3 regions of the Sphingobium sp. LF-16 genome follow, and region 1 is predicted to be linked to each of the others. Evidence: riboswitches for the same ligand, from Rfam matches in the RefSeq annotation. Region 1 holds a riboswitch; each other region holds the start of a gene.
The links. Region 1 has a riboswitch for cobalamin ahead of cobW (cobalamin biosynthesis protein CobW). Riboswitches for the same ligand answer to the same signal wherever they lie in the genome.
Positions count from the first base shown of each region.

Region 2: it holds a riboswitch for cobalamin, as region 1 does, so the genes downstream of both, DIZ22_RS03300 (cobalamin biosynthesis protein CobG) here and cobW (cobalamin biosynthesis protein CobW) in region 1, are expected to answer to the same signal.
Region 3: it holds a riboswitch for cobalamin, as region 1 does, so the genes downstream of both, DIZ22_RS13990 (TonB-dependent receptor) here and cobW (cobalamin biosynthesis protein CobW) in region 1, are expected to answer to the same signal.

Region 1 is NZ_CP029335.1:3,954,726-3,957,996, reverse strand. It holds gene cobN (cobaltochelatase subunit CobN) at 1-791, opposite strand, end outside; gene cobW (cobalamin biosynthesis protein CobW) at 791-1,843, opposite strand; cobalamin riboswitch at 2,020-2,262, opposite strand; gene DIZ22_RS18600 (Rieske (2Fe-2S) protein) at 2,293-2,670, opposite strand; gene maiA (maleylacetoacetate isomerase) at 2,667-3,271, opposite strand, start outside.
Region 2 is NZ_CP029335.1:666,397-669,667, forward strand. It holds gene DIZ22_RS03295 (GNAT family N-acetyltransferase) at 1-477, opposite strand, end outside; gene DIZ22_RS21595 (hypothetical protein) at 564-932, opposite strand; cobalamin riboswitch at 940-1,152, shown strand; gene DIZ22_RS03300 (cobalamin biosynthesis protein CobG) at 1,432-2,484, shown strand; gene DIZ22_RS03305 (precorrin-8X methylmutase) at 2,484-3,113, shown strand; gene cobI (precorrin-2 C(20)-methyltransferase) at 3,110-3,271, shown strand, end outside.
Region 3 is NZ_CP029335.1:3,033,895-3,037,165, forward strand. It holds gene DIZ22_RS13990 (TonB-dependent receptor) at 1-1,306, opposite strand, end outside; cobalamin riboswitch at 1,497-1,742, opposite strand; gene DIZ22_RS13995 (copper resistance protein B) at 1,805-2,665, opposite strand; gene DIZ22_RS14000 (copper resistance system multicopper oxidase) at 2,662-3,271, opposite strand, start outside.

The DNA.
Region 1 (3,271 bases):
ACGATGATGTCGGGCGCGATGTCGGCCAGCAGCCCGCCGAGCCAGTCGCGCACGAACGGCTCGCGCAGCGCGCGGACATGCACGGCGGCAACGTTGAAGTCGCGCGCGCCAAGGGCCGCGACCATCGCATCGACCGCGCTCAGCGTGCCGGCGACCACCAAAGCGCGGTAGAAGATCAGCAGCGCCACCGGCCGCCCCTCGACCCAGGTCGCGCGCAGTTCCGCCACGCCGGGCCGGTCATGGCCGGGCAAATAGAGGCCCGCGTCGGCGATCGGCAGCGGATGATTGGGGTCGCCCGCATCCGCGCCGGTCAGCCGGGCGGCGCAGCGCAGGAAGGACAAAGCATTGGCGGTGCCGCCCTGGCGCAGATAGTCCCGCAACTGCTCGCGCATCGCCGCCGGCACGGTGGAGGCGAGGTCCAGCGCGGGATCGCCCTCGCGCCCGTCGGCGATCGCGGCGAAGGCGATGCCGCGTTCGCGCGCGACCTGCGCAATCTCGTCCACGCCATAGGGCCAATAGCTTTTGCCGCCGAGCAGGATGACGCAGACGAAGCGCGCCTTGGCGATCACCTTCTCGACATAGAGATCGACCGAATAGGGATGTTTGAGCTGCAGCAGATTGGCCAGCCGCACGGTCGGCGCGTCATCGGGCAGGCGCGCGGCGGCGGCGGCGAAACAGGCCAGGTCGCTGTCCGCCACGGTCAGGATGACGATGTCGCCGGGCGGCTGGTCGAGGTCGATCGCCTCCTCGCCGTCGCTGATCGTTCCCGGCGTGGCGGACAGAAGATGCATCAGCCGAGCACGGCCTGGATGTCGGCCTCGATCGCGGCGCGGTCCAGCCCCTTCTGGCCGATCACCACCAGCTGGGTGCGGCGCGCTTCCTGCGGCTGCCAGGGACGGTCGAAGAAATGCTGGATGCGCGGGCCGACCGCCTGCACGACGAGCCGCATCGGCTTGCCCGCGACCGCGACCATGCCCTTGACGCGCAGCACGTCATGGGTGGCGATCAGCGCGGACAGCGCCTCCACCAGCGTGTCGGGATCGACAACCGCATCGCCGCCGACGACGAAGCTGTCGAAATCATCATGGTCATGATCCTCGCCCTCCGCCTCATGGTGCGAGGGCCGGGCGTCGAGATCATCCTCCGCCGCCGCGACGATGCCCAGCAGCGCGCCGATATCGACCGCACCATGGGCGGCGCGGACGATCTTTACGCCGGGCCGCGTCTCGGCATCGACCTGCGCCTCGACCGCGGCCAGCGTGTCGGCATCGACCAGGTCGCTCTTGTTCAGCACCACCATATCGGCACAGGCGAGCTGATCCTCGAACAATTCCTCCAGCGGGCTGTCATGGTCCAGATTGGGATCGGCGGCACGCGCGGCGGCCAGCGCCGCCTCGTCGGTGGCAAAGCGACCGGCAGCGACCGCATCGGCGTCGATCAGCGCGACCACCCCGTCCACCGTGGCGCGGGTGCGGATGTCGGGCCACTGGAAGGCCTTGACCAGCGGCTTGGGCAGGGCCAGCCCCGACGTCTCGATGATGATATGGTCGGGCGGGCTCGGCCGGTCGAGCAGCGCGGTCATGGTCGGCAGGAAATCGTCGGCCACGGTGCAGCAGATGCAGCCATTGGCCAGCTCGACAATATCCTCTTCCGGGCAGGCGGCGTCGTTGCAGCCCTTCACCAGTTCGCCGTCGACGCCGACATCGCCAAATTCGTTGATGATGAGGGCCAGGCGGCGCCCCTTCGCATTTTCCAGCAGGTGGCGGATCAGCGTGGTCTTGCCCGCGCCCAGGAAGCCGGTGATGACGGTGGTCGGAATCTTGGCAGATGCAGTGTTGGCCATGACAAATACTCGCGCGCCGGAGCAACCGGGGCGGGAGCGAACCGGGCGCGAACGCACGGCCGGCCGGCATCGCGGACGGGCGCTTGTTCGCCCGCAGATGCGTGACCGCGCGGCTCCAGCCGCCAACCTGTCGCTCAGACGGAACACCGTGCCCCGGCCATCCCCTGGACCAAAGCAAGAGCGACCTAAACGCTGGCAGGTCTCCTGGCTTGCGGGTCATAGCGGGAGGAACGGCCTTCCCAGGCCTCGCATGATTTAGCGTCCGGCCCAGTGGCTGCTAATCCCGCATCGGGGACAGCCTTGTTCATCACGCTCGCCGCTCACAGTTGCAGGGACAGCTGCGGACTTGGATGCCATGGCATCCGCACCGCCTTCCCATTTTAAGCCCCCGTGGGGGCACCGGCGCGATCATGTCGGGACGATGCGAAGCGCCGTCCCTGGGCCGGTTCCTAGTCGCTTTGGGCAGCGGTGACAATCCAGCCATCGGCCATGGCGAGCGGCCAGGGCGTAAGGCGCTGGCCGACACAAGGGCCGCCGACGCAGGCGCCATCGTCGCGGCGGAACAGGGCGCCGTGCCAGCTACATCTTATATGGCTGCCATCCGGGGTCAGATAATCATCGAGCTGCTGCGCGAGCGGCAGGCCGGCATGGGGGCATTGATCGACAAAGCCGGCGACATGATCGCCATCCCGCACGGCAAAGCCATGGAAGCGGCCGGCGCGCATCTGCAGCACGAAATTGCGCGCCTTGCCATCGGCGATCTGCGCGATCGGGCAGAGGCGCACACCCGCCGGCGTCGCGAACAGGCGCGTGTCACTGACGCTCATATGTCAGAGTCGGGCTGGCGATCGGGGTGCGCGGCGGCAAAGGCGGGGAGCGCGCATGCCGCCGCGTCCACGGCGCACAGCCGCGGAAAGGGCGTCAGGTCGACGCCGAAGCGCCGGGCATTGTAGAGCTGGGGCACGATATGGCAGTCGGCGAAGCTGGGGCGGTCCCCGAACGCATAGGTGCCGCCGTGACGGGCGATCAGCGTTTCGAGCGCGGCGAAGCCCTCGCCGGTCCAGCGGCCGATCCAGGCGCGGACCTGATTCTCGCTGGCACCAAAATCCTGCCGCAGCGCCTGCAACACGCGCAGATTGCCGAGCGGATGGATATCGCAGGCGATGATGCCGGCCATGGCACGGACGATCGCGGCATCGCCGGGGTCGGCGGGCAGCAAGGACGGCTGCGGCCAGCGCGCTTCGATCCATTCCAGGATCGCGCCGCTCTGCGTCAGCACGCTGTCGCCATCGACCAGTGCGGGCACCAGCCCCTGCGGCGCCAGCGCCTGATAGTCGGGTGCCCGCTGCGCACCGCTGCGCAGGTCATGGGCGACCTGCGCATAGTCGACACCCTTCAGGGCCAGCGCGATCCGCACGCGATAGCTCG
Region 2 (3,271 bases), 1.3 Mb from region 1:
GGTAGCTAAATTTCGAACGCGAACCACGATCGTTCTGCCACGCGCACTGCCACCGGCCTTCGACGATACCGCCTCAAATCCCTGCCGTTCATAGAAAGCCTGCGCATGAGGCAAATCATCCGCGACATTCGCTTTTAAAGTGAGAAAGCCCGCACGTTCCAAATCGGCCACAAGGGCATCGATCAATGCTGACGCAACTTTGTGTCTGCGCCAATCGGGCTTGGTACAGACTTGTTGTACGCGAGCATGAGGGAATACGCCTCCATGCAATATGTAACCTACGACGACACTTTCACCTCGGTCATCATCAGCAAGCATTGCAAATAAGCGCTTTTGAACGATCGCATCTTCGTAGGCCGCATTGGGAAGAAAACCGAGCGCCTCTTTCTCCCCATTCGATAGCGCTATAATTTCATTGAGATGGCGCTTTAGATTGGTAGGGCTTCGTTCAATGACTGTTCGTAGCATGAGCTTCATTGCCGTACCCCCATAATTTCAAGATGACTTGCGGCTACAGCGATCATCTATGTCCGATATGGCTTGGTGCCTATCGCATGGGATGCCTAATTAACAGCCGTCGTCGCGTGAGACAGCAAGCCAAGATGGATAGGAGTGAGCCGACACGCAGGTAGATTCTGCCCAGTTGACGAACCGCTCCATTCCTCTGCTACAATGATGACATCGAGCGGAGCCATCCGACCGATCGGAACGGCGGTTTTGCTGGGGCAAGAAAACTTGGATGCGGCTCCTGCCGCCCCAGCCATAATTTCGGTATCCGACGCCGCGTCGCTTTCCTTGCTTCCGGTTTCCGTTTCGGCATCCTCCGTCGGTATGCCTTGGGCGTCGAGCCGGCAGCGGGACTGCCGATACACATTCCATGTCTTGGCGAAGCCCGATGTTTCGACTAGGGCATCATCGATGCGCCGGTTCATGCTGGTGCATTGCATAACTGACGCCGGTGTTCCGCAAGGAACTTAATCGGGAATGCGGTGCGGGGGCCTGGCCCCTTATTCCGTGGCTGTCCCTGCAACTGTAAGCGGATAGCGCGATGCACGAGCCCATGAGGGCAGCCACTGGACAGAGCGTCCGGGAAGGCGTGCATCCCGCAACGACCCGCGAGCCAGGAGACCTGCCGGCGTTTCGGTCGCTCTTGTCCTGACCCAGGGATTGGTCATGGCACGGTCTCTCTTCCGTCTGGGCGGCGAAGCGTGTGGCTGGGGCTGCACGGCCGCGTGGTGTCGGGCGCCTGTCGCGCCTGCCTGCCACCTCGCGCCGACCGGCGATGCCGGCAAGCCCCGCCTGGTTGCGTCCCGGCGCGCGGAGGATGTGCCTGTGAGCCAGACCGGCGCGGGCAGGGATAGGGCGACCGCGAACCATGCGGTGGTCCACGGGCCGGCCGTTCGGGGCTGGTGTCCCGATGCCTGGCGCCCGATGGCGGCGGGCGACGGGCTGATCGTGCGCGTGAAGCCGCGCTTCGGCCGTCTTTCGGCCGACGACCTGGCGGCGCTGGGCGAAGCGGCGATCGCCCATGGCAACGGCCTGATCGACATGACCCGGCGCGCCAACCTCCAGATCCGCGGCGTGCGCGACGATAGCTGGCGTTCCTTGCTCGACCGGTTGCTCGATCTTGGCCTGGTCGACCACGATGCCAGGCGCGAGGGCGCGCGCATGGTGATGGTCGCGCCGGACTGGCGCGAAGGCGACGACAGCCATCGCATCGCCCGCCAGTTGCTCGATCGCCTGGACGAACTACCGGACTTGCCGGGCAAGATGGGCTTCGTGATCGATGCCGGCGCCGCGCCGCTCCTGTCCGGCGAAGCGGGGGATTTTCGCATCGAGCGGGCGCGGGACGGCGGCCTGATCTTGCGTGCGGAGGGGCGGGCACAAGGCGTGCCGGTGGACAGCGGCGGCGAAGTGGATGCGCTGCTCGCGCTAGCCCGATGGTTCGTGGAGAGCGACGGCGCGCGCGTGGGGCGCATGGCCCGGCATGATGCGCCCCTGCCGGATTGGGCAACGGGCACGGCAGAGGCGGCGTCGCCGAGTGCTCGGCTGATGCCCGGCGCATGGGATGGCGGCATGGCCTACGGTCTTCCCTTCGGCCGGATCGACGCGCGGCATCTTCTCGACGCGCCGGCCATGCGGCTGACCCCGTGGCGCATGCTGCTGGCCGAAGGGCAACTGCCCGGCCTGTGCGCAGACGCTGCCGACCCGCTGATCCATGTGGAGGCTTGCCCCGGCGCGCCTGCCTGCCCGCAGGCGAGTGTGGAGACGCGCGATCTCGCCCGCCAGCTGGCCCCCCATGTGGCGGGCCGCCTTCATGTCTCCGGCTGCGCCAAGGGCTGCGCCAGTTCGATTCCGGCCGACATCGTGCTGACGGGGCGGGACGGGCGCTACGACCTGGCCTTCCATGCCCGCGCAGGATCGGCGCCCGTCCGTCCTGACCTCACCGCCACCGACCTTCTTGCCCATTTCGGAGCCTGTTGATGCCCCATGATTATGAGAGGGATGGCGCGGCGATCTATCGCCAGTCCTTCGCCACCATCCGCGCCGAAGCCGACCTCGGGCGCTTTGCTGCCGAGGAGGAGCCGGTCGCCGTGCGCATGATCCATGCCGCGGGCATGGTGGACCTGGCGGCCCATATCCGCTTTTCGCCGGGCTTTGCAGCGGCGGCGCGGCAGGCCCTGGCCGCAGGGGCACCGGTGCTGTGCGATGCGCGCATGGTGTCGGAAGGGGTCACGCGCGCGCGCCTGCCCGCCGACAATGCCGTGCTCTGCACCCTGCACGACACCGCCGTGCCGGACATGGCGCGGGCGATGGGCAATACCCGATCCGCCGCCGCGCTGGAATTGTGGCGGCCGCATCTTGCCGGGGCACTGGTTGCCATCGGCAATGCGCCCACGGCGCTGTTCCACCTGCTCGACATGCTGGAGGATCCGGCCTGTCCGCGCCCCGCAGCGATCATCGGCTGCCCGGTCGGCTTCGTCGGCGCGGCGGAATCCAAGGCGGCACTGTGGGCGGCGCAGCCGGTCCCCTGCTGCGTCGTCGACGGGCGGCTTGGCGGCAGCGCGATCACGGTCGCGGCGATCAATGCGCTGGCGAGCCGCGCGGAATGAGCGGCACCGTCTATGGCGTGGGCCTTGGCCCCGGCGCGCAGGACTTGCTGAGCGTGCGCGCCGACCGGCTGGTGCGGGGGGGACGGCATGTCGCCTATTTCCGCAAGGCCGGCCGACCGGGGCAGGCGCGCCGCATCGCGCAGGGCATGTTGCGGGAC
Region 3 (3,271 bases), 920 kb from region 1:
CATAGAGCTGCGAGGCGTCGGGCAGCACGAAGGAGGTGCCGCCATTGGCCTCCACGAACAGCGCCTCGCTCACATCATAACGGCCCGAGACGTTCCAGATCGTCTTTTCCGATCCCTTCGCCTTGTTGTAGCGCAGGCCCGCGGCGATCCGTCCCTTGCTCGACAATTCGTCATTGGTGCGCAGCTGGAAGACGCCGGCATGGACCTGTTCATCGGTCGGCGCGATCAGCAGGACGTCGTCGCGGCCGTTGAAGCTCTGGAAATCATAGCCGATCAGCGTGTCGATGCCGCGCAGCATGTTGAGCTGCACCACCGCGCTGCCGCCATAATCCTGATAGCCCCAGAAGGTGCCGGCCGGGTAGATGACCTGCGGCGGCCCCGCCGGAATGGGGTTGCGGATCTGGACATAGGCGGTCTTCCAGTCGTGGAAATAGCCCTTGAGGAAGAATTGCACCCCATCCTCGCCGGTATAATCGAGGCGCAGGCTGGCCACTTCCTCATTGCGGTCGTTGCGGCTCTCCTTCGTCCGGGTCGCGCTGATATTGTCGAGATCGGCCTTGGTGTGCTGGTAGAGCGCGTTGAGGCGCAGGTCCGGCGCGATATCATATTGATATTTGATGCCCGCCGACCAGAGATCATAGCCGCGCGCGCGATCGGTGGCGCTGGGCTGCATCACGTCATAGGGACGATAGCCGTCCGACTGGCTGCGATTGGCCCAGACCACGAAGCGATGCTGGCCGATCGCGCCGCGAACATAGCCATCCAGGCTAGTGCCGGCAAAGCTGTCGAGGCTGGCATTGACTTGGCCGCCCAGATCATCGCTGAAGTCGCGGGTGACGACATTGATGACACCGGCCGCCGCCTGGGTGCCGTAGAACAGGCTTTCGCCGCCTTTCAGCACCTCGATCCGCTCGATCATGCTGGCGGCCATGGTGTCGTTGGGCGAGGTGCCGCCATAGAGGCGGTTGTTGAGGCGGATGCCGTCCATCGTCCACAGCACATCCTTGGTGCGCGATCCCTGCAACGCAATGTCGACATAGCTGAACGGCCCGGACTGCGACCGGATGAACAGGCCCGGCACCCCTTCGAGCGCGCGGGCGGTATCGATCGCGGCGGCATCGCGGATCTGCGTGTCGGTGACGATCTCGATCGCATGGCCATAGCGCGACAGCTGCTGCGGCAGCGTCTCTTCCAGGCTGGTGCCGGTGACGACGATGCTGTCGCCTTCTCCTTCGTCGGCCAGAGCCGGCGATGCAAAGGCGAGCGAAAGGGCCAAGGCGGCCCGCGAAACGATAATGGACTTCATATATTCCCCCATCCGGCGCCGCGTTCGACGGGCGGGGGCAACCTTCACGAGCGGCACGCGCGCGAACGTCCGACACACGCGCCGGCCGGGCGCCCATGGGCAACCGACGCGCGTTTGTCGCAGCGGCCCCAGCCGCTCGTTCGTCGCTCAGACGGAAGTTACCGTGCCGCGGCCATCCCCTGGACCAAGGCAAGAGCGACCAGACGCCGGCAGGTCTCCTGGCTCACGGGTCATCGCTTGATGCACGGCCTTCCCAGGCCTCGCAGGATTTAGCGTCCGGCCCAGTGGCTGGCGGATCGGTCATTCTGCCGTCCGCACATGTACATCGCGCTCACCGCTTACAGTTGCAGGGACAGCTGCGGATTTGGACAGTCACCCGTCCGCACCGCATTCCCTATTAAGCCCCTTTCGGGACACCGGCGCGATCATGATCCCATGCCGTGCGGCGCAGGATCGGCGGGATCGATAATCGAATATCAGGCGGGCTGCAAGCGCCTCTCAGAACCAGGCGCGCAGGCCGATCACTAGGCTGGTGGCCGACGGCCTATCGCCGGCAGCACGGGCATGGTCGGCCGTGTCGCCCAGCTTGCGTTCCCAATTGACGCCGACATAGGGCGCGAATTCGCGGGCAATCTCGTAGCGCAGCCGCAGCCCCAGCTCGATATCGGACGGGCCGGCGCCGATCCCCAGTTCGGGCACGGCCTGCGCCGCCAGATTGAACTCGGCGGCGGGCTGCAGGATCAGCCGCTGGGTGATGCGCTGGTCATAGCTCGCCTCCAGCCGCAGATGGGCGTCGCCCCTGGTCGACAGGAAGGCTTCGGCCCCGACCTCGAACCAGTAAGGCGCCAGGCCGTCGATGCCGATCACCGCATAGCTGCGGTCCGGCCCTTCGCCGAAATCCTGCCGCACGCCCGCCTGCAGGTTGAACCAGGGGTCGATCGCCCGGCTGTAGAGCGCCTGCACCTCGGCCCGTTCGAGCGATCCGCCGACCGTCCCCTCACCCTCGCTCTTGACCGCGAAGCGGTTGATGTCGCCGCCGATCCAGCCTTCGCCTTCCCAGGCATAGCCATCCGCGCCCTTGCCGGCGCGATATTCCAGCCGATCGAGCATCCATTGCGAATAGGTCATGCCGCCCCCTTCCGCGATCATCGCCGCGCGGGCGCTGGCCATGGCGGCGGGGTCATAGAGCGCGTCGGCGGCATGGTCGGTCGGCACCGGCGGGGCCGTGCCTTGCGGGATGGCGGCGTCGGTGGTGGGCATGCTGTGGCCCATCGCTCCATGGTCCATCTGGCTATGATCCATCGTCTGGGCCTGCACCGGCGCAGCGGCGGCGAGCAGCAGGAGCGCGATCAGCTTCATGCCGCGTCCTCCTCGTGGCGGACCGTCACGACCCGCATCATCCCGGCATGCATGTGCATCAGCATATGGCAGTGGAACGCCCAGTCGCCCAGCGCATCGGCGGTAAGGTCGAAACTCACCTTGCCGCCGGGTAGCACATTCACCGTATGCTTGCGCGGATTATGCGCAGCCTCGCCGGTCACCAGTTCGAAGAAATGGCCGTGCAGATGGATGGGATGGGGCATCATCGTGTCGTTGATCAGGGTCACGCGCACCCGTTCCATATGGCGGAAGGCGATCGGCTCCGCCCCTTCGGACAGCTTCACCCCATCGAACGACCACATATAGCGTTCCATGTTCGCGGTCAGGTGGATGTCGAGCGATCGGGTCGGCGTGCGCAGGTCGCTGTTCGGCGTCAGCGACCGCAGATCGGCATAGGTCAGCACGCGATGATCGACATCCTCCAGCCCCGTCGGCCGGTCGGCGGTGCGATCGGCCGGCATCGGCGACAGGGTGGCGACGCCCGGCCCCATTTTCACGCCGGGCGCGACCGACTTGTCGCGCATCTTCATGCTGTGGCCGGACATGCTTTCATTGGCCGGCTGGCTGAGGTCGATCACGCCGCCA